Linked DNA regions of Solitalea lacus. The protein of the gene in region 2 interacts with the protein of the main gene of each other region in a pairwise test. Links are inferred from orthologs where the notes say so. Each region holds a gene or a part of one and is shown on either strand. Other genes may lie near its edges.

Region 1 (11,903 bases), 620 kb from region 2 along the record:
GATGCATTCAGTAACACATGGTAAGTAACGGTATTACCTGTTGATAAATTAAAATAGGTATAAACCGCATCGTCCTTAATATCCTTATAAGTAGCAGGCGATGAGTTGAACCTGTTCTCATCATTAGTTAAGCGGGTATTGATAATTTGCCAGCCCGAAGGAAATAATTGCGACAATGCCATTTGCTCATAATTACCACGTTTACCCGGGTTGGTAATAATCACCTCAGCCAAAAAGTCTGTTCCTTGTTCCAGTTTTCCGGGATTTATCGTTTTTCCATCCAATGATCTATAACTCACCCGCATTTGCAAGACATCAGTGTTCTGATGCTCTTCAACTTGTTCGCCTACCAAAGGTTTTCCGCTAGTAATCACCCTAACGTATAAAATATTGGTTCCTTTATTTTGTAAATTAACGGTTCCGTTCTTGTTCAAGTTAATTTGCGAAACAACTGATGAAGAATTTACCACAGCACTTGCGCCATTTATCAAATAGGAATAGCTCATCTTTGATCCTTTGTTAGACCCGCAATAATTGGCTATAGCAATTAATGAGTAAGCAGTTGTTTGCGTACTGTACCAATCTTCTTGTGAAAGTTTGGCCGCAACGGTTTGTACTAATGCACTGGCCTTTTGCTTTTCTCCCAATAATGAAAGAGTTTCCAAAATCATGGCTTGGTCTCGTAAATCGGAACCAAAAGTACCTCCTAATTGCTTATATTTTTTCACCGAAGTACTTAGTCCACGGATCAAGCTTTGAGCGGTTTCCTCTTGTCCGGCCAGTTGATATGCAGCAGCCAAACGCCATTTAGCTTCATTTGACAAGTATTTAAATGCTTTCAAGCGATTCATTGCTCCAATTTCAGGCGCTTTTACCAAGGCTAACAAGTATAATCGATAGGCTTGAGAAAGGTCTCCTCCATAAAAATTATCAGTTGTTGGTGTCCAGGCAATTGCTTTGTACTTTTGGAATTTTTTCCATTGCTGCAGCATTGAAGGCGGCAAAGTATAACCACGCTCCTGCGCTTCTAAAATAAAATGGCCTGCATAGTTTGTTCCCCATTCATCAGGCTGTGAATCACCCGGCCAATAACCAAAACCTCCATCTGAGGTTTGAAATCCTTTCAAGCGATTAATAGCCGCTTTAATATTTCTGTCGATTTCTGCTTTGCGGTGATCGTTCAAATCCATTAACTGGTCTAAGGTTAACTGTGGAAATACAGAAGAAACCGTTTGTTCAACACAACCATGCGGATACTGCATCAAATAGCTTAAACGTTTAGCCAGGTTAATCGGTGGTATATTTGAAACTTCCAGAGTTCCTTTAGCGGTGCTTAACATTCCAATCATCTTTACAGGCAGAGAAACCGACTTACCTGGCATAAGAGTAGCTTGCTGTACTTGGGTGATAGTATTATTCGGATTCCGTACATCTATTTCTACAGTTTCTTCTGATTTCTCAGCGCCACTCTGAGCTGTAACTTTTACCTTGGCAACCCCTGTTATTTGTTTTACACGTACATCAAAATAAACCATTTGCTCACCCGGCTGACTGAAATTCGCCGCTTTTGCATTTCCACCAATAACTTCTAAAAACGGATTGCTTTGCAATGAAACAGCGACAGTGTGAATGTTCTTTTCCATGGCAAACACACTAACAGGCAGTTTAAACGATTCACCAGGGCTCAATACTCTTGGCAAAGTGGCCAATAGCATCAATGGCTTTTTAACGGCAACAACCTGCTCTGCGAAACCATAAGCCCTCTTTTGTCCTGCAATAAGCATCACTTTTACCGAGCCGATATAAGGAGGAAGCTTGACAGAATGATTGTTGACACCTTTTCCTTTCAACACAAATGGCCCTAAAAACTTCACAACTGGTTTAAATCTGTTAGCCCTGTTAGCCGCAGCTGCTTTGCCGCCGTTCTGGTCACCGCCGATGCTTAGAATACGTTCCAATTCACCTCCCCAGGCACCAATTACATAGTCAAACATATCCCATGTTTTAACACCCAAAGCTTCACGGGCATAAAATACCGAGTAAGGATCAGGTGTTTTAAAACGGGTAATATCTAACAAACCTTCGTCAACCAAGGCTACGGTATAAGTCATTTCTTTGCCTGTTGCTTCCGAAACAGAAAACTTCACTTCGCTTTCCGGCCTGATGGATGAAGGAATTTTAAGTATTGGTTTCAGGATGGTATTTTTATCTTCCACCGAAATAGGAATAGCTCCATACATGCGTATAGGCTTATCATTTACAGTTTGTGAATGCGGTTGCAACAAAGTAATGTTTACAAATACATTCGGCGACATGTTACTTTCTGCTTTAAACTTGAAATGTGTTTCGCCTTTTTGTGCATCAACCCAATACGTTTTTATCACTTTGCTACCCGATTCAATGCTAATCAAAGCTCTCCCTCCTTGAGCTGATGGGATAGTTAACTTTACCTCTTCTCCAACATTATACTTTTCTTTATCACTGTTAAAGTTTAGCATAGTAGCAGCAGTAGCACCGCTTTCATCTGTCCGTGAGCTCCAATATGGATTATCAAGGTAAACAACCTGACCGGTAACATGACCGCTTGCAACATCCCTCAATCGTATTAAATACCGTCCCCACTCATCGTCATTTACTTTAAGGTTCCACGTGGCACGTCCGTTGTTAAGAGTGACGGTTTCTCTGCTGATAAACTTGTTGTATTCATCCTGGGTGAAATTACTGAAGTCATCATTGCTTTCGTCCCACCACCATTTCCATTGAATTTTAAATAACTCAACTTCAACCTGTCGTGTTCCTCCAATTAAGCCCCCGGTCGTTGTTACGTTGGCAATATCTACCGGAACATTTTTCCCAGTAGGTAACATGCCTGTATATTCGTCACCTGGAGGCGTTTTCATACCCACGTACGAACTGTATACATGATAAGGAAGTGTGAAATTATCAATACTGAAATTGCCGCCGGGTTCAAAAACTTTAACCAGAAAATTAGCATTAAGCATACCCGGAGCCATTTTATCTACGGAAATGACTGCTTTTACTGTTGCTTTTCCGTTTTCATCAAGTTGCCCATCAAAAATTGTTTTATTTTCAGTAGAAAAACTTGAAACAGGATTCTGAAAAACATAATCAGAAAAACCTTTGAAAGATGGTTGTGCAGCTGATAATGAAATATCAACTTTAGCCTTTAAACTTCGGGCTGTACCTCCAAACAACCATTTAGCATTTAGCATCCCTACTGGATTATCACCTTTGCTTAATTCCTTTTTACCAAAATCAAGATTGATTTTTAAGCGATTCGGCATGATGGTTTCAACACGAATAACTTTTTGAAATGTTGCTCCCCCCACCTTTACTTTCGCCTGCCAGTTCCCAGTTGGTGAATTAGGTTCAGTAGCTGTTGGGAATGAATAAAATCCATTTACCGACTGTGATTTCACTACTTTTTTATACAATTGCCCTTTAGGATTATACAGTTCAAAACTTACCGGATGCCCCTTGGGAAGCTTGTTTTCTAGATCTTCCAGAATAAAGGTTACATAAATAGAATCCCCCGGACGCCAAACGCCTCTTTCTCCATAAATAAAACCTTTTATCCCTTTTTGTACTTCATCACCACCTAAATTAAACTTACTGATCGGTAAAGAGCTTCCGTCATCCAACTTTAAGTACCCGCGCTGTTGGCCACTTTTGGCTAATAACAAAAATGGTTGACGAGGCAGCTCAAGTCTGACTAAACCTTCTTTATCGGTTTTTCCCGTACCCAAAACCTGGCGCTGATAATCGAGTACCTGCACTTCAGCCCCTGAAATTGATTTAGTGGATAACAAATCTGTAACTGCCACCAACATACTATTATCATTACCGCGTTTAGCAATAATACCTAAGTTTGAGGCCAGCACATTCCGTACTGCCCAACGTTGTTTATTGTAGTATGACAGCTTACAAGGATCTTCTCTTTCATCCCAACTGTAACCATATGGATAATAAGAATCGTATCGATTCCAAAAATCATCGTCCTCATCTATCTTATCACCGTAATATTCCCGTTCCTCATTTACAGTTTCCGTTGAATCATGCTCACATGTACGTAGCGCATATTCCCTTCTAAAACCAATAGTAATACGATAAATAGCTCCTGGTTCCGTTCTGATCAACTTATCCAGATCAAGAGCAAATCGATTCTTTTTATTCAGTTGGATGCCTTTATCAGTATCAAGTCGAATAGTCTTTTGTGCAACAGGTTTAGCAACTCTCCTCAGGTCAGATTCCCCATTTAGATCATTTTGCTGCAAATATTGCGGTATGTTGTTTTCGTAAATTTTGATGATGGTTACATCTACTGCGTTAAGGTTTGATGCAATGAACGGCATTACAAGTTTTCCACCAGTTGGCATTATTACGCCTTTACCAGGAATTTCAACTGAAGGTAAACGATTTTCAAAAAACACATTAGCTGTCATTGATCGTGTTAAATCAGCATCATTTGCATTTTTGATGCCGGCAGCTACATTAACAGTATAACTTTCATTTAAATAGTCAGGAGCATAAACTTTGACCTCACTTCCTGAAATTGTGTACCGCAAATCGGTAATCTGTGCAACTGAAATCAATCCTTCTAAACTTTGACTAATAGACAAAGGCTCTGAGAACTGAACCAAAACATATTGTTCGGGATCATTAATTGCTCCTACATTTAAAACCTTAAAATCGTTTAAAGCCGGAAGACTTGCTTGTTGTCCAACGACCTTATCTATATCAAGCGGGCTTCCTGAACCTTTTATAACTAATATTTCTTCAGTATTTGCTTTGTGTAAGCTGTCAATTATAAATCGATGTGTCCTTAGCTCATTTTCATGCGTCCATTTTATCAATTTATCTTTTCCTGCTAATGATGAAGAAATTATTTGTTCTACTTTTTCCGGATCTTCAGCATCAGCGGTATAGATAACTCCAGAGTAACTCATCAACTCAAACGAGTTATCAACTGCTTTAAACCCATTATAATCAATAGAAAAGGACGGCTTAATTGTAGAAAAACCAAATTCAAAATCAGCTAGCTCTACCGGCACATTAGTAACCTTTTTCAGATTGAATTTAACCTCATATGCCTGATCCGGTTTCATATCCTCTTCCGGCCTGAACTCAACAGTTCGGGCATCAACCCAAAACGCCTTACCTTTAATTGCAGGACTAATTTGTATGATTCCATCACCTAAAGGCTCATCTGCAGCATGCAAAGTTTCTGTTTGTGAGGCCAACTGAATTTTAATGGTGCTCTGCTTCGAAATTACGCCACTGGTATACGCTTCAATAAATTCATTGTAAGCTGCGTCAGGTTGCTTAGCGGTAAATTTCTTACATGAAACAAACCAATAACTGGCAGTTACTGTAACTAAAAAGAATGAGAGAAATATGAATAATACTTTACGTTTTGACGGATCGATCTTAAGGCTCATAGGTATGTGATAAGAATATGCCTTAAAATTGAGAAAAAAAACAAAAAGTTAAGAACGAGTAGACTATTTATTGCAACTTTTGGTTTCAGCCAAAAAAACAGCCCTTGCTTAACACGGGCTAAATACTTTAGGATTAACTAATTATCCATAAAAGCTTTATCTAATCATTACTCCAATCTTATCAATCAAAGGGAGCTTAACAAAGTTATCTTCGATAATACTTTCAGGCAAGAAAATATATTTTTTGTCATACATGATGCCATTGTGATAAAAGCTCAACCAATACTCATTAGTTAAACCAAAAACCTGCTCATCAATGGCTTCAATTTTGGCGTAATCTTTACTATCTACGTTTCCAATTACGTGACGTAAAAGTGTTGTTTTAACATCCTTTCCATCATGTTTACCATAACCTTTTGAATTAACCAAAACGGTTTCTATCGGAGAGTTCTTAAGGTTAAGCAGGTACACATTCCAACTGCGTCCTTCAGCTGACTCATTTTCCAAAGCAACCACAATTGCTACGTCTTCTACAATATTTTCAGGAAGGTCTTTTTTCATTGTTTATTGGCTTTATAAAAAAGTCCATGGACCACAGACAATGGACCATGGACTTTTCTGATAGTATAATTACTTACTCGACTTTTTTGTTGTCGTTTTCTTTGCCGGAGCTTTTTTTACTGTTGTAGCTTTGGCCGCAGTAGTTTTTGCAGGAGCTTTTCTAGTTTTTGATTTATCAGCTGAAGCATCTTTGTCCGCAAGCTCTTTACATTGTTCGAATGTTAAGGATGCAGGATCGGTTCCTTTCGGAATTTTCACGTTTTGTTTACCGAAAGCAATGTAAGGCCCCCAACGTCCATTTAACACTTTTACATTTTCGTCTTCATCAAACGCTTTAATCAACTTATTAGCGTCCTTTTCACGCTTAGCCAAAATCAATTCAATAGCCCTTGCTTCATCTATCGTGAATGGATCATCCTCTTTTGTTAACGAATAAAAAGCATTATTATGACGAATATACGGTCCAAAACGACCGATTGCCACAGTCATTTCCTTGTCTTCAAACACGCCTACCTTTTTAGGCAACCTAAATAGCTCAAGCGCTTCATCAAGGGTAATTGTCTCAATCATTTGACCGGCTTTCAGACTTGCATATTTCGGCTTTTCCTCATCATCCGATTCACCTATCTGGACAAACGGCCCATAACGACCGATACGAACCGAAACCCTTTTTCCGCTTTCAGGGTCTAATCCTAAATCACGGTCAGCACGCACACGATCGGCTGTTTTAATAGTATTTTCTACATCTTGATGAAAAGGATTATAGAAAGAACGAATCATTTCTGTCCATTCTTTCATACCGTGAGCAATCTCGTCAAACTCCTTCTCAACCGTAGCTGTAAAGTTATAATCAACAACTTTATCAAAATATTGAACCAAGAAATCGTTTACCAAAGCGCCTATATCACTAGGGAACAATTTGGCCTTCTCATTACCATAAGTTTCTGACTCGATTTTCTTTTCAATTTTCCCGTCTTTGAGGGTAAGCAGTTGATAATTGCGCTGCTTTCCATCACGATCCTCCTTAATTACGTAACCGCGCTTCTGTATAGTAGAAATGGTAGGCGCATAGGTTGAAGGACGACCGATACCAAGCTCTTCCAGCTTTTTCACCAAACTTGCCTCTGTATAACGTGCTGAAGGGCGAGAAAAACGCTCTGCGGCTATCATTTCCAAAAGCTCAAGCGGTTGGTTTACAGACAATGGAGGCAATATTGATGTATTTTCGTCATCGTTTGCATCTTCCTCGTCACGAGATTCCATGTAAACTTTAAGGAAACCATCAAACTTTAACACCTCTCCTTGCGCCTGAAATTCTTCCTGACGAGTAGAAACTCCAATTTTAACATTGGTGCGTTCAAAAGCGGCATCACTCATTTGTGAAGCAATTGCTCGCTTCCAGATTAATTCATATAAACGACGTTCAGCCGGTTCACCATCAATAGTATGATCATTAAAATACGTCGGACGTATAGCTTCGTGAGCTTCCTGAGCGCCGGTAGTTTTAGTTTTATATTTACGATGATGATGATATTGGCTGCCATAAGCAGTTTTAATCTCATTCTCTGCAGCACTTAACGCTGTGTCCGATAAATTTACCGAATCAGTACGCATATAGGTGATCTTTCCGGCCTCGTACAAACGCTGGGCAATTTGCATGGTTCTGCTAACGGAGAACCCTAATTTGCGGGATGCCTCTTGTTGCAGTGTAGAAGTGGTAAATGGAGGTGCAGGCGTACGTTTCGCAGGCTTAACTTCTAAACCATTTACTTTGAAATCAGCACCTAAACAGTCTTTCAAAAACTGTTCACCTTCTTCTGCCGTTTTGAAACGTTGAGGTAATTCGGCTTTTAAATTTCCTTTTTTACCATCCGTAGAAAACAAAGCCGTAATCTTAAACTGAGCTTCAGCTTTAAAATGATTGATTTCACGTTCACGTTCAACAATAAGTCGAACAGCCACAGACTGCACACGACCAGCTGATAAGGAAGGCTTTACCTTTTTCCAAAGAATAGGAGAAAGTTCGAAACCCACCAGACGGTCTAGCACACGACGGGCTTGTTGAGCATAAACCAACCCGTAATCAATACCACGAGGATTATCAATAGCCTTTAAAATTGCAGGCTTGGTAATTTCATGAAAAACAATACGTTTGGTTTTGGATTCATCCAAATTTAATGCCTGCAGCAAGTGCCAGGAAATGGCCTCTCCCTCACGGTCTTCATCGGATGCCAACCAAACCGTCTCGGCTTCTTTGGCTAATTTTTTTAATTCAGAAACAACTGCACGCTTATCATCGGGCACCTCATACTTTTGTGCAAAGTTGTTGTTCACATCAATCGCATCATCACCCTTAGCCAAATCACGTATATGACCAAAGCTTGACTTGACAAGAAAATCCTTGCCCAAGTATCCTTCAATGGTTTTGGCTTTAGCCGGTGACTCAACGATTAACAAATTTTTGGCCATAGAAAGTCAAATTTTTCGCAAATAAACTAAATTCTTTATAATACCTACAAACAATAAAAAAGGGATTTATCTTTCAGTGCTTAAATGATACCCATTTATAAACTGATAGCAAGAAACTTAACTTTTGTTTGGGTAGTGTAGATTTTTGTAACGGGCTTAACTATTTTCGTGCCAGTTGCTACATTTTTATTGGTGTAACCAAAGCTAAGACAAATATTCAACTCATTATTAACACTGTAAAAAATGATTCTCTTTTTTGACCAAGATTAATTCAGACCAATTTATGCTTAATCAATTGTACAATTACATAGGCCGGTTGAATTAATAACTGTATTTATCCTTCCACCTGGCTTTTAAAAACTGACGATATTGTGCCTCTTTGGAATTATCTCCTGGATCATAAATTTTCTGTCCGCTAAGCTCGTCCGGCAAAAATTCCTGTTCAACAAAATTACCTTCATAATCGTGTGAGTAAAGGTAGTCCTTCCCATAGTTAAGTTCCTTCATCAACTTGGTTGGTGCATTGCGCAAATGTAATGGCACCGGCAAATCTCCTGTTTGCTTTACCAGTTGCTGGGCTTTACCTATAGCTAAGTATGAAGCATTGCTTTTGGGTGATGTTGCCAGGTACACAGCGCACTGACTTAAAATGATCCGGCTTTCAGGATAACCAATAGTTTGTACTGCCTGAAATGTGTTATTAGCAATAACCAAAGCAGTTGGATTGGCATTACCAATATCTTCAGAAGCTGAGATCAGCATCCTGCGGGCAATAAATTTAAGGTCTTCACCACCTTCAATCATTCGGGCCAACCAATAAACAGCACCATTGGGATCACTACCTCGAATGGATTTGATAAAGGCGGAAATAATATCGTAATGCTGTTCTCCCGACTTATCATAAAAGGCGCCATTCTTTTGAGCCATTGTTGCCACCAGCTCGTTGGTAATCACTAAGGGGTTATCTGTAGAGCCGGCAGCCACCAATTCTAATGTATTTAATAATTTTCTAGCATCACCTCCCGAAATTCGGATCAACGCATCTGACTCCATGATTTCGATGTTCCTCTTGGCCAGAATCTCATCTGTGGTTATGGCTTTTTGCAATAGTAAATCCAGATCAGCCTTAGCAAAATGATTGAGAATATAAATCTGACAACGAGACAACAGAGCCGGAATCACTTCAAAACTAGGATTTTCTGTAGTTGCGCCTATTAAGGTAACCAAGCCTTTTTCTACCGCACCTAATAAGGAGTCTTGTTGTGATTTACTGAATCGATGAATCTCGTCAATAAACAATATTGGACGTTGTGCAAACATGCCCCTACTCGAGGAAGCACTGTCTATCACCTCCCGAACATCCTTTACACCTGCATTTATAGCACTGAGCTGATAAAATGGCCGTTTAGCTACATTAGCAATAATTAATGCTAAGGTAGTTTTTCCTGTACCCGGAGGGCCCCAGAAAATCATGGATGGAAAAGAATCCATGGCCAGCATTTTACGCAAAACACCTTCACTGCCAACTAAATGAGATTGGCTGATATAATCATCTAAAGTTTTAGGGCGAAGGCGCTCGGCAAGAGGTTGTATCATTTTTCGTGAAAATCTATCAAGCAAAAATATTTATTTTGCTAATAAATTTAGGAAATAAATTATACATCCAGTCTAACAATAGCTTTGCTTTTACCATTATACTTAGCTATCTGAAAACTATTAGCGAGGAAGGCCGTTAAAATACCTCCCCACAAAAAAGCATCTGCCGATTTAACAGCATATGGAATAGAAGGATAAGCTTCCAAAGTTTTTATTCCTTTTGATTTAGCAAAGACAATTGCCCCATGAATAAGCTTTTTTGAAATCCCCAATCTTCTGTAATCTTTCTTAACAAAAAAACAAGTGATTGACCAAACAGGCTTATCATCGAGCCTTGCTAAACTTTTAGATTTTTCAATTCTATAATAATCTTCACGGGGAGCCAAGGCTATCCATGCAACAGGTACGTTTTCAACAAATGCCATTAATCCAATAAATTTTCCGGCATTTACCAATGAATGCATTTTTAACTTGTTCCCCTCATACTTATTTTCATTAAATTCTTTGGATGATAATCGATACCACATACACCAACATCCCGCGCAACCTCCCTTTTGTCCCATTAAGTTTTCAAAATGAGACCAGTTATGGATTGAGAGTTCTTGAAATGTTAGCTCCTTCATGGTTTTGAAATATGGGTCACTCTTGGTGACGATTCATAGCATAAAATACTAAATATGATTTTTTTTACCCAAAAAACAATCAAAAACGGGAGCTTTCAGGGAAGCTTAATAAAGGTGAATTATTCGCTGTTTTACTCAAACTAAAGTTGATTGGTAAAGAGAACTGAACTCTTGCAGGTTCTCCTCTAATTATCCCCGGGTTCCATTTTCCATTCATTAATTTCACAACACGAATCGCTTCTTCATCGCATCCGAAACCAATTCCTTTTTTTACTTCTGCCTCTTCTATATTTCCCTCTTTACTCACAATAAAAGTCACCAAAACCTTTCCTTGAATATTATTCGTACGAGCCCAATTTGGGTAAGTTAGGTTGCTGAGAAGAAATTTTGACATATTATTCATCCCGCCTTGGAATTCTGGAAAAGTTACAGCTGCAGTATATTTTATATTTTTTTTCACGTTAAACCCATCTATCAATTCTCCTTTGCTGAAATTTTCTACAAAAAGCAACTCTTTGTTATCTAATTGATATTCTTTAAACTCTCCTTGCTTTTTGCCTGAATCATATGAACCAATAATCAGCGAGTTACTAAGCACTTCTTCTAAAAGCCCGGCTCCATTAGCTATTGTTTTCTTTCCAGTTTTCTTCCAATACTCAATCAATATTCTTGACTGATAACTTTGTTTATTTTGAATAATAGATTCAAATTGCCCGTTATCATACCAAGAGTAGGTTGTGGCAGTGCCCTTGTTATAATTTGTAACAGATGAGACCAACCCATTTGAATAATACTCAATTCTAGGGCCGCCATTGGGCCATTCTGTTGAAATAAGCTTTCCATCAATAGTAAAAGTTGAACTTTCACAAGAAGCATTCACCCACTTTTTACTATCAGGCTTAAAAGAAATTTTATATTCAGATGCACTATCGACATCTCTTGCAAGTACCAACTGAGTAGTCCCATTAATTGTTGTACCTTTAATTCTCTTAAAAAGAGTTTTCCTATAAGTGAAAATATCCACTTCTCTATTTTTAAGATTCAGTAAATATTGATCAGCATTATAAGTCCCTAAACCATCAACAGGTTTAACCCAACGATAGCTTGCATTTACTGTGTCTCTAGTAAATTGCAACTTATCATCCAGATAGGTTAGAATATAATCCTTAAAGTGAAAATCTTCATTCTGAGGCAA
Region 2 (11,807 bases):
TTTTTCAGTACCAAAAATTTGCACTTTACCGAACTCACCAACCTCTTCAATGTTGATAGTCGCACCGGTTTCACGTTGCATCTCCTGAATTACTTTACCTCCAGGGCCAATCACTGCACCGATGAATTCACGAGGAATTAGCATTTCAATAATACGTGGTGCATGTGGTTTGTAATCTTCACGAGGCTCTGACAGGGTTTTATTCATTTCACCCAAGATATGTAAACGGCCCTCACGAGCTTGGTTTAATGCCTGAGTTAATGTTTCGTAGGATAAACCATCAATTTTAATGTCCATTTGGCAAGCGGTAATACCATTAGCAGTACCGGTTACTTTAAAGTCCATATCACCCAAGTGATCTTCATCACCTAAGATGTCTGATAAAATAGCGAATTTACCGGTTTCACTATCTGAGATTAAACCCATTGCGATACCAGAAACTGAACCTTTAAGCTTAATACCTGCATCTAATAATGCTAAAGTACCAGCACAAACCGTTGCCATTGATGAAGAACCGTTAGATTCTAAAATGTCAGAAACGATACGGATGGTATAAGGATTTTCGCCTTCAACAGGTAATACTTGTTTCAATGCGCGCATGGCAAGGTTACCATGACCCACTTCACGACGACCTGGACCGCGATTAGGGCGAACTTCACCAGTTGAGAAACCTGGGAAATTGTAGTGTAATAAGAATTTGTTGTAACCGAAGAAAATTGCTCCGTCGATCATTTGCTCATCATCTTTAGCACCTAATGTTACAGTTGTTAAAGATTGAGTTTCACCACGTGTGAACACAGCTGAACCGTGTGCAGCAGGTAAATAATCAACTTCTGACCAGATAGGACGAACTTGAGTTACGCTACGACCATCTAAACGAACTCCTTCGTTTAAAATCATATTACGCATTGCTTCTTTTTCGATATCATGGTAGTAACGTTTAATCAACATTAAGGTCACATCATCAAGACCTTCTTCGCCTTTGGCAGCAGTTTCCTTTTCAATAAAGGCATCAAGTACAGCTTTAAAAGCAACACTGCGTTCATCTTTACCGCTACCACCTTTAGCTACTTCGTAAATTTTAGCATAAAGTTCTTCTCTGATACGGTTTTTAAGATCAGCATCATTGTCTTCGTGATTATATTCACGTTTAGGCTTGTTACCTGTTAATTCACGTAATTCTAATTGAGCCTGAACTTGAATTTTGATAGCATTGTGACCAACTTTAATAGCCTCAATCATATCTTGTTCAGAACACTCTTTCATTTCACCTTCCATCATTACGATGTCTTTGGCAGAACCGGCAAGCATGATATCCATATCAGCTAATTCAAGTTCTTTGATGGTAGGGTTTACAACAAATTTACCATCGATACGAGCAACACGAACTTCAGAGATTGGACCATTAAATGGAATATCACTGATAGTGATCGCTGCAGAAGCAGCTAATGCAGCTAATGCATCTGGCATAATATCTTTATCAGCAGAAATTAAGCTGATCATTACCTGAGTATCAGCATGATAATCATCAGGGAACAATGGACGTAGTGCACGGTCAACTAAACGGCTAATTAACACTTCATAGTCAGAAAGACGAGCTTCACGACGTAAAAATCCACCAGGGATACGACCGGCAGATGCATATTTTTCTTGATAATCTACAGACAAAGGTAAAAAGTCGGTTCCCGGCTTTGCCTCTTTTGCTGACACGACAGTAGCCAATAACATGGTATCACCCATTTTTACCACTACACTGCCGTCAGCTTGTTTTGCCAGTTTACCTGTTTCGATTGATACTAGTCTTCCATCACCAATATCAAACGTTTTTGTAATTCCAATTTGCGACATATTTATTTTTCTACAACTTATTTGCGACTAAAAATAAGTAAAACTTCAATACTTATTAGGTTAATCGCGATTTATATTTTTTAGACTTTTTGATTGCTGAGTTTAATGATAAAGAGCTGCGTAATTGGGTTTCTAAGCTCTTAAATCTAAAGGAGAAGTAAAACAAAAAGAGCCGTCAAAATAAAAAGACGGCTCTTTATGATAAATCTTAAACTATTTTCTTAATTCTAGTTCTTTTACAATTGCACGGTAACGAGCAATGTCTTTCTTCATTAGATAATCTAATTGTGAACGACGTTTACCAACTAGTTTCTGAACGGCTAACTGCGTACCAAAGTCTTTTTTATTCTTCTTTAAGTGTTCAGTCAAATGTTTAATACGGTGAGTAAACAACGCAATTTGACCTTCCGCAGAACCAGTATTGGTTTCGCTTTGACCGTGTTTTTTGAAGATTTCTTTTTTTACTTCTGAACTTAAATACATTTCTTGAATGGTATTAAAGCGTTTAACAAAAATTTAATTAAGGCGCAAAGTTACATTTCTTATACAAAAAAAAGAAACGTATATAAATATTTACTTTAAATTACTTAACTAATGGAATGGTACCTGCCAAGTCATACCTAGCTACTGCATCCAGTTTATGCTCGGCCTGAAAATATTTTGTCACAAGTTTTCCTGGTAATTCTTTTTGAAAACGTTTGATGTATTTGTTTTCAAGATCTAAATACTGCTTTTGAATTACTTGATATTGTTTCAGTAGGGTATTGGCCTGACTGTCAGAAATGGAATCGTATGATTTCGCGTAGTCTTCAATCAACTTAATGCTTTTATCATTTAAGCTAATTTTTGCAGCTTGAAACTCTTTGTATAGGGGCCAAAATTTGGCAGACTGGTCTTCGGATAAATTCATTACCTGTGCAATGACGTCCTGTTTCATAGTTTGTAAGGCACTTCTGGTAACTTCAATCTGAGATTTGGTATCCTGTGCATAGCTTTTATGCAATGGAAAAATACTGATAAACAGTATTAAGAGCGAGAACGTAATTTTTTTCATAGTCTATTTATTTAATTATTTAATCTACTTAAAAAACTTTAAAGTTCGATGGTAAATAAATTATGTTTTAATTAGCCAAATAAAATTCTTTTTGCTTATGTAATAAATTGTATATCAGTAATATATATAGATTTACATAAATTGATTCTTTAATTGTTTTCAACCTGTAAATAATTGGGCCCTTTACAGAAGACTACTCTATCTTTATTATAATTTTTCCAAATTGTTCTGCTTTTTTCATCCGGTCAAGAGCGTCATTTGCCTCCTCAAGAGGAAATACTTTATCTATAACCGGTAACAATTTGTGTTGTTCAATAAAGCGAATCATAGAATCGAAATCAGTCTTATTTCCCATTGTTGATCCTAAAATGTTAAGTTGTTTCCAAAAAATGCGTCTTGGATCTAAGTCTTTAATTGTTCCTTTGGTAGCACCATAAAACACGATTCGGCCACCAGGATTAGCTAATTCTACTAACTCCTTAAAACCCTCTCCGGCAGCGCTGTCTACAATCACATCAAAACCACCTGCTAGTTCTTTCAAATCCTGAACCCAATTGGTTGATTTATAGTTTACACCTCCGTAAGCGCCTAAAAACTTGGCATTTTCAATTTTCTCATTAGAGCCTGAGGTAACATAAACCTCACATCCTTCGGCAACGGCAAATTGCATGGCAAACAAAGCCACTCCACCACCTACTCCATTTATCAAAACTCTTTCTCTTGGTTTTAATTGAGCTCTTGTAAATATTGCCCTGAAAGCCGTTAGGCCTGCCAAAGGTATAGCTGCGGCTTCTTCAAAACTTAGATGCGATGGTTTCTTATAGAGATATTCGGCTTTGCAAAGTGCAAATTCAGCCAATGTTCCATTATCGGGTAGACCTAATATTTTAAACTCTTTTGATTGCGCCTTAGGATTATCACCCCAATTGAATGAAGGGTTAATAATAACTTCCCTGTTTAGCCAATCTTTATCAACATTAAGACCAGTTTCAACAACAATGCCGGATCCATCAGAACCCAAAATTATAGGATATTTAATTCCTGAATATAAGCCTTCCTGTATCCATTTATCTCTATGGTTAAAAGCCGCAGCCTTTATCTTTACAAGTACTTCATCGGGCTCTAATACTGGTTTTTCAACTTCCTTTATCGTTAGAGGTTCTTTTAATCCGTTTAATACTAAGGCTTTCATATTAGTTGTTATTTGTTGGATATACGCTGAAGAAATTGATTCTTTACGCATATTGCTCGATTGGGTTTAGGGATATGTTAAAAATGGTTATGAACTTAATAAATTTACGATTTAGAAATTGTAATTATACTGTTCGTAGGTATTGAATCTTAATGCTTTCTATATCCTCTAGTTTACCTATGATTCGATTTATTTCTGATTTTTTTAACTCAAATTCAATAGTACATGAATTATCAAAATGTTGAATTAGAATCACTACGGAATCGTCTTTCATTACTTTCATAACATCATTCATTTGTAGGTATTCAAAATCAATGCGGTAAGTGTCGTTTACTGTTCGCTGAATAACTTTAGTATTGTTTAAGGCCTCAACGGTTGCTGTTTTATAGGCATTAATCAGCCCAGGAACGCCTAATAAGGTTCCTCCAAAATACCGGACTACAAATACAACAATGTTGGTTAAATCTTTTGAAAGTAATACGTTTAAAATAGGTCTTCCGGCAGAACCAGAGGGTTCACCATCATCATTGGCTCTGAAAACCGTTCTGTCTAATCCCAAACGCCAGGCATAGCAATAATGTCGGGCTGTTGGGTGCTCTTTTTTTAGTTTTTGCAGCCATTCTTTTACTTCATCCTCTGTTTTTATGGGATATGCGTATGCAATGAATTTGCTGCCTCTGTCTCGAAAAATCCCTTCCGATGGTAATTCTATAGTTTGATATGTATCTTCAAAAAGCATTAATTATTGGTGATAATGTGTAAGTTTTTAATCGATTAAGACTGTGTGGATTCGTTAAAAATAATCCGAAGTTCATCATTGCCCACGTTTACCTTCGAGATTAATTTACCTGATAAAATTGGGGCTACAATACCATCAGTTAAAACTTTATCTCCAGTAAAAATACGGGCCTCATCCCATAAATTGTATTTAATGAATTGATTTAAAAGATTAGCTCCACCCTCAATAATCACAGATTGAATATCCTGTAAGTATAATTGATACATCATAAACTGGGGTAAATATTCATTAAACTCAAGTTGATTGTAATATATATTGTCAAACACCTTCGTTTTTTGTTCGTTATAAACTATTGTTTTAGCTGATTTATCAAATAGCTTTAAGGTTGAAGGAAGTTTAAGATTTTTATCAACTACAACTCTAATTGGGTTCCTGCCAATCCATTCTCTTACTGTAAGTTGTGGGTCGTCAATTAAAGCAGTTCTTGAACCAATTAAAATGGCATCTTCCTCGCTACGCCATTTATGAACAAGTTCCATAGCTCGCTTGCCTGTAATCCAAAACTGAGAGCCATCTTTAGGAGCAAAGTAACCATTGGAAGTTTGGGCCCATTTCAGGATAATGTAAGGACGTTTTTGTTTTTGTGAAGTAATAAATCGTTTATTTAACGATAAACAATCCTTCTCTAAAATACCTGATATTACTTCTATGCCATGGCTTTTTAGTTTTTCAATTCCTTTTCCGCTTACTTTTTCAAATGGATCAATACAACCCACAACCACGCGCGGAATTTGGTGTTTGACAATCAAATCAGCGCAGGGTGGAGTTTTGCCATAATGAGAACAAGGTTCTAAACTTACATAAATGGTTGATTGTTTAAGTAATTCAGAAGCATTGCTATATTGCTTAAGTACGGCATTTATAGCATTCACTTCAGCATGTGCCTGTCCAAATTTTTCATGAAAGCCTTCACCAATAATTTTTCCATCACACACGATTACCGATCCAACCATAGGGTTCGGACTTACATTTCCCTGTCCGGTTTGCGCAAGTTCAATACAGCGCTTAATATAAAGTTGATGTTCATTCATGCAGACTGCAAAAATAAGAAACTTGATAATACTCTATCGGTTTAGGCGAAATTATGATTTAGGGAATGTTAACTTTGCTTTATGCCAACAGTAAAAGACTTTGAAAGTCATCTTAGCCAAAAATTAGTTGATTTATACGATACGGTAGAGGCTAAAAGTATCTCACAATTAGTGTTAATGCACGTATTGAATGTGAATAAGACTCAGCTGTCTATGAAGGGTCTAAGAGAACTTAATGTACAGGAAATTATCTCTTTAGAGATGATACTTGAAGAGCTACTTTCAGCAAAACCGGTACAATATGTTTTGGGTGAAACTGAATTTTATGGTTGTAGAATTAAGGTGAACGAACACGTACTAATTCCTCGTCAGGAAACAGAAGAATTGGTGCATTGGATATTGGCCGATTTAAAATACAATAAAGCTGGTGATTTAAACATCTTAGATATTTGTACGGGTAGCGGCTGTATTCCAATCGCTTTAAAGAAGAATTTACCTAATGCTAAATTAAGTGGACTGGATATCTCTTATAACGCATTGGAAACGGCAACACAAAACGCAGTACTAAATAAAGCGGAAGTGCAGTTTTATTATCAGGATATACTAAATGCCGAAGCTTCGACCCCAAACTCCTTTGACATTATTGTTAGTAATCCTCCGTATGTAAGAGAGCTAGAAAAGGAGAAAATGCATAAGAATGTATTGGATTTTGAACCTCACCTGGCTTTGTTTGTAACAGATAACAACCCATTGATTTTTTATAAGGCCATAGCCGATTATGCTTCTAAATACTTAAAAAAAGGTGGTAGCCTTTACTTTGAGATAAATGAAGTGCTTGGTTCAGAAACTAAAGCTGTTATGGAAGCCGCAGGTTTTTATAATGTTGAAGTAAGAAAAGACCTGTACGATAAAGACAGAATGATAAAAGGAATTTTAAAATAACACATCCTAATGAAACCAAACAATCCTAAAGAGTTTTATTCAGTTAAACATTCTCAAACAACAATTACAGAATTGATGATCCCATCTTACGCTAATTTTGGAGGGAAAATTCATGGTGGGATATTGCTTTCATTGATGGATAAAGTTGCTTATGCTTGCGCTTCCCGTCATGCAGGTACTTATTGTGTAACAGTTTCGGTTGATGAAGTTAACTTCTTGGCGCCTGTTGAGGTGGGTGATCTCGTGTCAATGCATGCTTCTGTTAATTATGTGGGTAATACCTCTTTGGTTGTGGGGATAAGAGTTGAAAGTGAAAATGTAAAAACACGTGAGGTGAAACACACAAATACCTCCTATTTTACAATGGTAGCTAAAGATGAGGATACTAATAAACCTAAGCAGGTGCCAGGACTGATATTGGAAAACCATGTGCAATTACGACGTTTTATTGAAGCAATTAAAAGAAGGGAAATAAAAAAGCGTTATGCTCATGAGTTTGATAATATAAAGGCTTTCGAAAATCTGGATGATGAAATTAGTCTTTTGGATAATGAACGCTGTATTTTAGATCTTAACCACGCAAAATAATAATGAGAACATTATTGTTGATGCTTTTGTTGGTGCCGATTTTAAGTTGCGGGCAACAAAAGAAACAGGAGATTATAATAAAAGACGCTAATAATAAGGTTATTTCTTATGATGAAATGAGTTACTTATTGTTGACAGGTGATTATAAAATGCAGAACGTTCAAAATGATGCAGGCGAGTTTACTGAAATTAAATTGCAGAAAAACTCGCTGGAGGAAAAAGACGCAGCATTAACAGCCATAATGACTCCCAATCGCTTTTTCACAAAGGATGTTCGGGTTCCGAATTTTCAGTTTACAACGCTAGATGGAAAATCCTTAAGTTTTGAACAGTTGAAAGGAAAGGTAATTGTTGTAAACTTTTGGTTTACAACCTGTGCACCTTGTTTAAAGGAATTACCCGAATTGAACGAAATAGCTGAATATTATAAACAGAATCCGAATGTGGTTTTTCTGGCTTTTTCAACAGATAAAAAAGAAAAGGTCGAACTGTTTTTAGCAAAGAGGGAATTTAATTACCAGCAAGTTGTTGATGCGGAGAAGCAGATTGAAGAGTTAGAAATAGGCACTTTTCCAACTAACCTCATTATTACTCCTCAAGGTAAAACTCAATTCATTGTCGGTGGTTTCATCCCTCCTATTAAATCAATTTTGATGTATCAAATTGATAAAGCGTTAAGAATTAAATAGTTCTAATTTTTTATTTAAAGTAATTAAATAGATAGAATACTTGATTTTATTTTAAAAGTAGGTTTATAGCCACTCCTATTAGTATACTTAATGAAAAGCTGATTAATGTGCCAATAAGCACATATTCGGTTTGTTTTCGAGCTTTGTTCTTATCGGTATCCTGATCACTGTAACGCAATATCGATTTGGCAGCAATCAGAAATCCTATGCCTTCGAATTGTTGCATTAACAAAAAAGTAAGCACCATAATACGCTCAAAAATACCGATCCACTTACCGGCATTTTCCAAACTTGCCAGGTCATCATTGATTTTTTCGCGCCAGTGCTTTGTAGCTATATTAATGATGATGCCCAGTGGCCATATCACCATTAGGTAAGCAGCAAGGATTAGTATGATTTTAAAATTACTTAACTGTTGTATGATGATGTTGATGAATAATCCCCAACCTTTAATTAACCAAAGCCAAACAATTAGAATAACAACAAGGTGAAGTAGTTGGTCAATAAGGAAGATTGATAAGCTGTATTTGTGTTGGCGAACCTTCCAGTAATCAATTAAGGTATGTGAAATGGCTAAAATAATTCCTGCGGTTACTACCTTTCCTCCTAATGTTACCAATAAAAGAACAGAGATTAGTCCTGAAAGAAATCCATGTAAATATAAAAAGCCTGTTGAGGCTTTAATGCTTTGTTTATGTTGTACCCATTTTTTGGGTTGAAAAACGAAATCAACCAATAGGTGTGCAATTAATAATCTAACTAAAATAGACCCTTGTTCATAGGTAAATAAATCATGCATTGGATTTAGTTTTTGCTTGTATAATTGTTTGGTAGCGGTTTAATACAGTCTGTAAAGCATCAAATTCAGCTAATTTTAGGCGATTGTTTACCGAGGCTTGTGAAATCCCAAGCTTTTGGGCTATGGCCATTTGGTTAAACCCATTTAAACGTTCCCAGATAACTTCTGCTTGCGCCAATGTCCATTTATTGATAATTACGTCGAGTAATATGCAAAGTACTTGCATTTCGGCATTAATCTCCTCCCAAGGACTTTTAAATAATAACCTTTTAGAGCTTTTTTCATCCAGAAGTTGACCTGAGTTTCGGAAAGCCTCCCCGTCTGATTCTTCAATGGTCTCAGCTTTGAGGCTAACGCCTCCCAGTCCAATAGCCATTCGTGCATCAAAACACACCGAGCGTGATGATGTGTTTGTTTTTAGAAGATAAGCGCGAGTTTTAATACATTGTTCTAAGGCTAGCCAAGGTTTCTCACTTAAACCTTGAAAGGCATCTCCCCTGAAAATATGAAATTCAATTCCGTCGATTTGGCTTGATAATCCTTTTAGTGTATTCAATAAAAGTTCCCTGTCGGCTTTATCCAAACTAGTTGAATTTACAATATCTGCTGTTAGTACTGCATAAATCATCACTCTAATATAGATTAATTAATCTATAAAGTAAAATTATAGTCTAATTAAACTATAATTAATTATTATAGACTTAATAATCTATAATTTAAAGGTTTTATGAAGAGGAAGAAATGCTTAACAGAACAAATACCGTTGATATTTAGTTTATTCCAATGTTAATCTACTATCATTTGCAATGTCTGTTCTTTTATCAAAATGAAAATCAACATACTTTGCTTCATCTTTAATACCTTTAATGTTTATTTTAACTCTACCCATTTCAAGGTTGTTTTTATCAAATGCTTTTGCAGTTATAGTCCCTTTATAATTTTCATTAAATATTAAATAGGCAGTTAAAATATTGTCAATATTAGATGAATCACCGGAAACAGTCATTTTGCCAAAATCAATACCAACCTTTTTTAACCTAGCATTTATTTCAATTTTAGGTTCAACAGCTTTTTCTACACCTGTTTTTACACCACTACTAAACTCTCCCAAAGCCTGCCCTGCAACGTCTCCTGTTTTATTTATTTTTTCCTTAATCTTATCTGTAGTACAAGAGTTAAAGATTATAAATGAAATGCTAAATAGTAAATAGTGTAGGTTCAACTTTTTCATATTTCGTTTAATTGTCCTTGTATTAAAGTTTACTTTACCTCCTCAAACCCTTCACCCACTTTAATTCCGAATTTGGAAGCAACAGTTGGGTTATATACACGCTTACGAACTTTCACCACTTCAGGTTTGAGATTACTTGTTTTAGGATCTTTTAAATAAGCAACGGCTTGCTCACCCGATTGATACCCCCATTGATACAAATCTGCTCCAAAGGCTGCAACAGCACCACGTTTAACCAAGCCGGCTTCACTAGTAAATACTGGAACATTGGCTTTGTCACAACTTTTTACAATGGTTTCAAAGGAAGCAAACACAGTATTGTCGGGTAAGGCAAAAAAGGCATCCACCTTCTTAGACAATAATGATTCAACAACCAATTGGGTTTCAGCAGAGCTATTTACAGGCAAAACTACCAATTCCATTCCCGAAGCTTTTGATTGTTTAACAATACTATTGTAGGCATCCACAGATTGCGGTTCTGATTGATTGTAAATTGCGGCCAGGCGTTTAACAGATGGTTTTAGGATTTTTATGAGTGCAACTGACGTGTCTATGTAATTCGTAGTTTCATATACTCCATATAAATTTGCAGGCGGATTGCCAGCCTGATCAGTTAAACCAGCCATTTTAGGGCTTGAAGAAACCATCATAAAAATTGGAATGGATCGCTCTCGTTGTGCTGCAGTAATGGTTGGCAAAGTTGCATTAGTCGCAATTAGTTCAACCTTTTCACTAACGGCATAATTTATAGATTGTATAAGCGTTGGGATATTATTTTGTGCATTACTATAAATAATTTCAATATTTTTTTTGTCTTCAAATCCTCCTTTTTTCAATGCATCATAAAAGCCTTGCTTGGCTTGAGCTAAAGTGGCATCTTCAAAGGCATCAACAAAAGCAATTTTGCGCAATTTTGATTTGCTTGAATTTGAAGTACATCCGAATAAAAAAATAACACAGTAAAGTAAAAGAAATCCTTTTTTCATCTGTTTAATTTGTTTTTTATAGTTTAGGCAACGTTTTTAAAAATCTTTTAATAAAAATCATTACGTTAAACATTGGCATATGTTGATGTAAAGATAAATTTTGAAATCAAAAATTCTGTACGCTACTAAAATATGATTGCAATTAATTCTAAACTACCTCAGGTTGGTGCTTCAATTTTTCCTGTTATGACGGGATTGGCAATTGAGTATAAGGCAGTTAATTTAGCTCAAGGGTTTCCTGACTTTCCTACTTCGCCCCAATTAATCAGTTTGGTGAATGACTATATGAAAAAGGGCATGAACCAATATGCCCCACCTGCAGGAATATTGCCTCTCCGCGAGCGCATAGCTGAAATGACCTATAGCTTAACAGGGAAAAATTACTGTGCAGATACAGAAGTGACCATTACTGCCGGAGGTACTCAAGCTATATTTTCTGTAATTGAGGCCTTTATTAGAGATGGTGACGAAGTAATCATTTTTGAGCCTGCTTACGATTGTTATTCGCCAAACATCCGCGTACATGGTGGTATTCCACGGCCTATCGAACTAGCTCCTCCTGATTATAAAATTGACTGGGAGAAAGTAAAAAAGTTGATTTCGCATAAAACACGAATGATTATGCTCAATACTCCACATAATCCTACA

What was found.
Region 1: the proteins of L2B55_RS10720 (region 2) and topA interact in binary tests that used the Escherichia coli proteins (3 or more experiments, as listed by UniProt). The link is inferred for Solitalea lacus from one-to-one orthologs.

What each region holds. Positions count from the first base shown.
Region 1 is NZ_CP091740.1:1,907,582-1,919,484, reverse strand. The notes cover bases 5,790-8,796. They hold topA (type I DNA topoisomerase), read right to left. Parts: upstream 8,490-8,796; coding sequence 6,090-8,489; downstream 5,790-6,089. Other genes in these bases: L2B55_RS08120 (hypothetical protein), read right to left, coding at 5,790-6,020. Outside these bases: L2B55_RS08125 (alpha-2-macroglobulin family protein), read right to left, coding at 1-5,459; more of L2B55_RS08120, read right to left, coding at 5,616-5,789; L2B55_RS08110 (replication-associated recombination protein A), read right to left, coding at 8,811-10,085; L2B55_RS08105 (GNAT family N-acetyltransferase), read right to left, coding at 10,145-10,708; L2B55_RS08100 (TonB family protein), read right to left, coding at 10,788-11,903. UniProt on the Escherichia coli protein: Releases the supercoiling and torsional tension of DNA, which is introduced during the DNA replication and transcription, by transiently cleaving and rejoining one strand of the DNA duplex.
Region 2 is NZ_CP091740.1:2,522,005-2,533,811, reverse strand. Bases 3,027-5,937 are described here. They hold L2B55_RS10720 (YigZ family protein), read right to left. Parts: upstream 4,834-5,937; coding sequence 4,219-4,833; downstream 3,027-4,218. Other genes in these bases: ribD (bifunctional diaminohydroxyphosphoribosylaminopyrimidine deaminase/5-amino-6-(5-phosphoribosylamino)uracil reductase RibD), read right to left, coding at 4,869-5,924; L2B55_RS10725 (zinc-binding dehydrogenase), read right to left, coding at 3,096-4,094. Also shown: pnp (polyribonucleotide nucleotidyltransferase), read right to left, coding at 1-1,848; rpsO (30S ribosomal protein S15), read right to left, coding at 2,062-2,331; L2B55_RS10730 (hypothetical protein), read right to left, coding at 2,432-2,902; prmC (peptide chain release factor N(5)-glutamine methyltransferase), read left to right, coding at 6,006-6,866; L2B55_RS10705 (acyl-CoA thioesterase), read left to right, coding at 6,876-7,454; L2B55_RS10700 (TlpA family protein disulfide reductase), read left to right, coding at 7,457-8,143; L2B55_RS10695 (DUF3307 domain-containing protein), read right to left, coding at 8,190-8,942; L2B55_RS10690 (SatD family protein), read right to left, coding at 8,935-9,570; L2B55_RS10685 (hypothetical protein), read right to left, coding at 9,718-10,173; L2B55_RS10680 (ABC transporter substrate-binding protein), read right to left, coding at 10,203-11,159; L2B55_RS10675 (methionine aminotransferase), read left to right, coding at 11,292-11,807.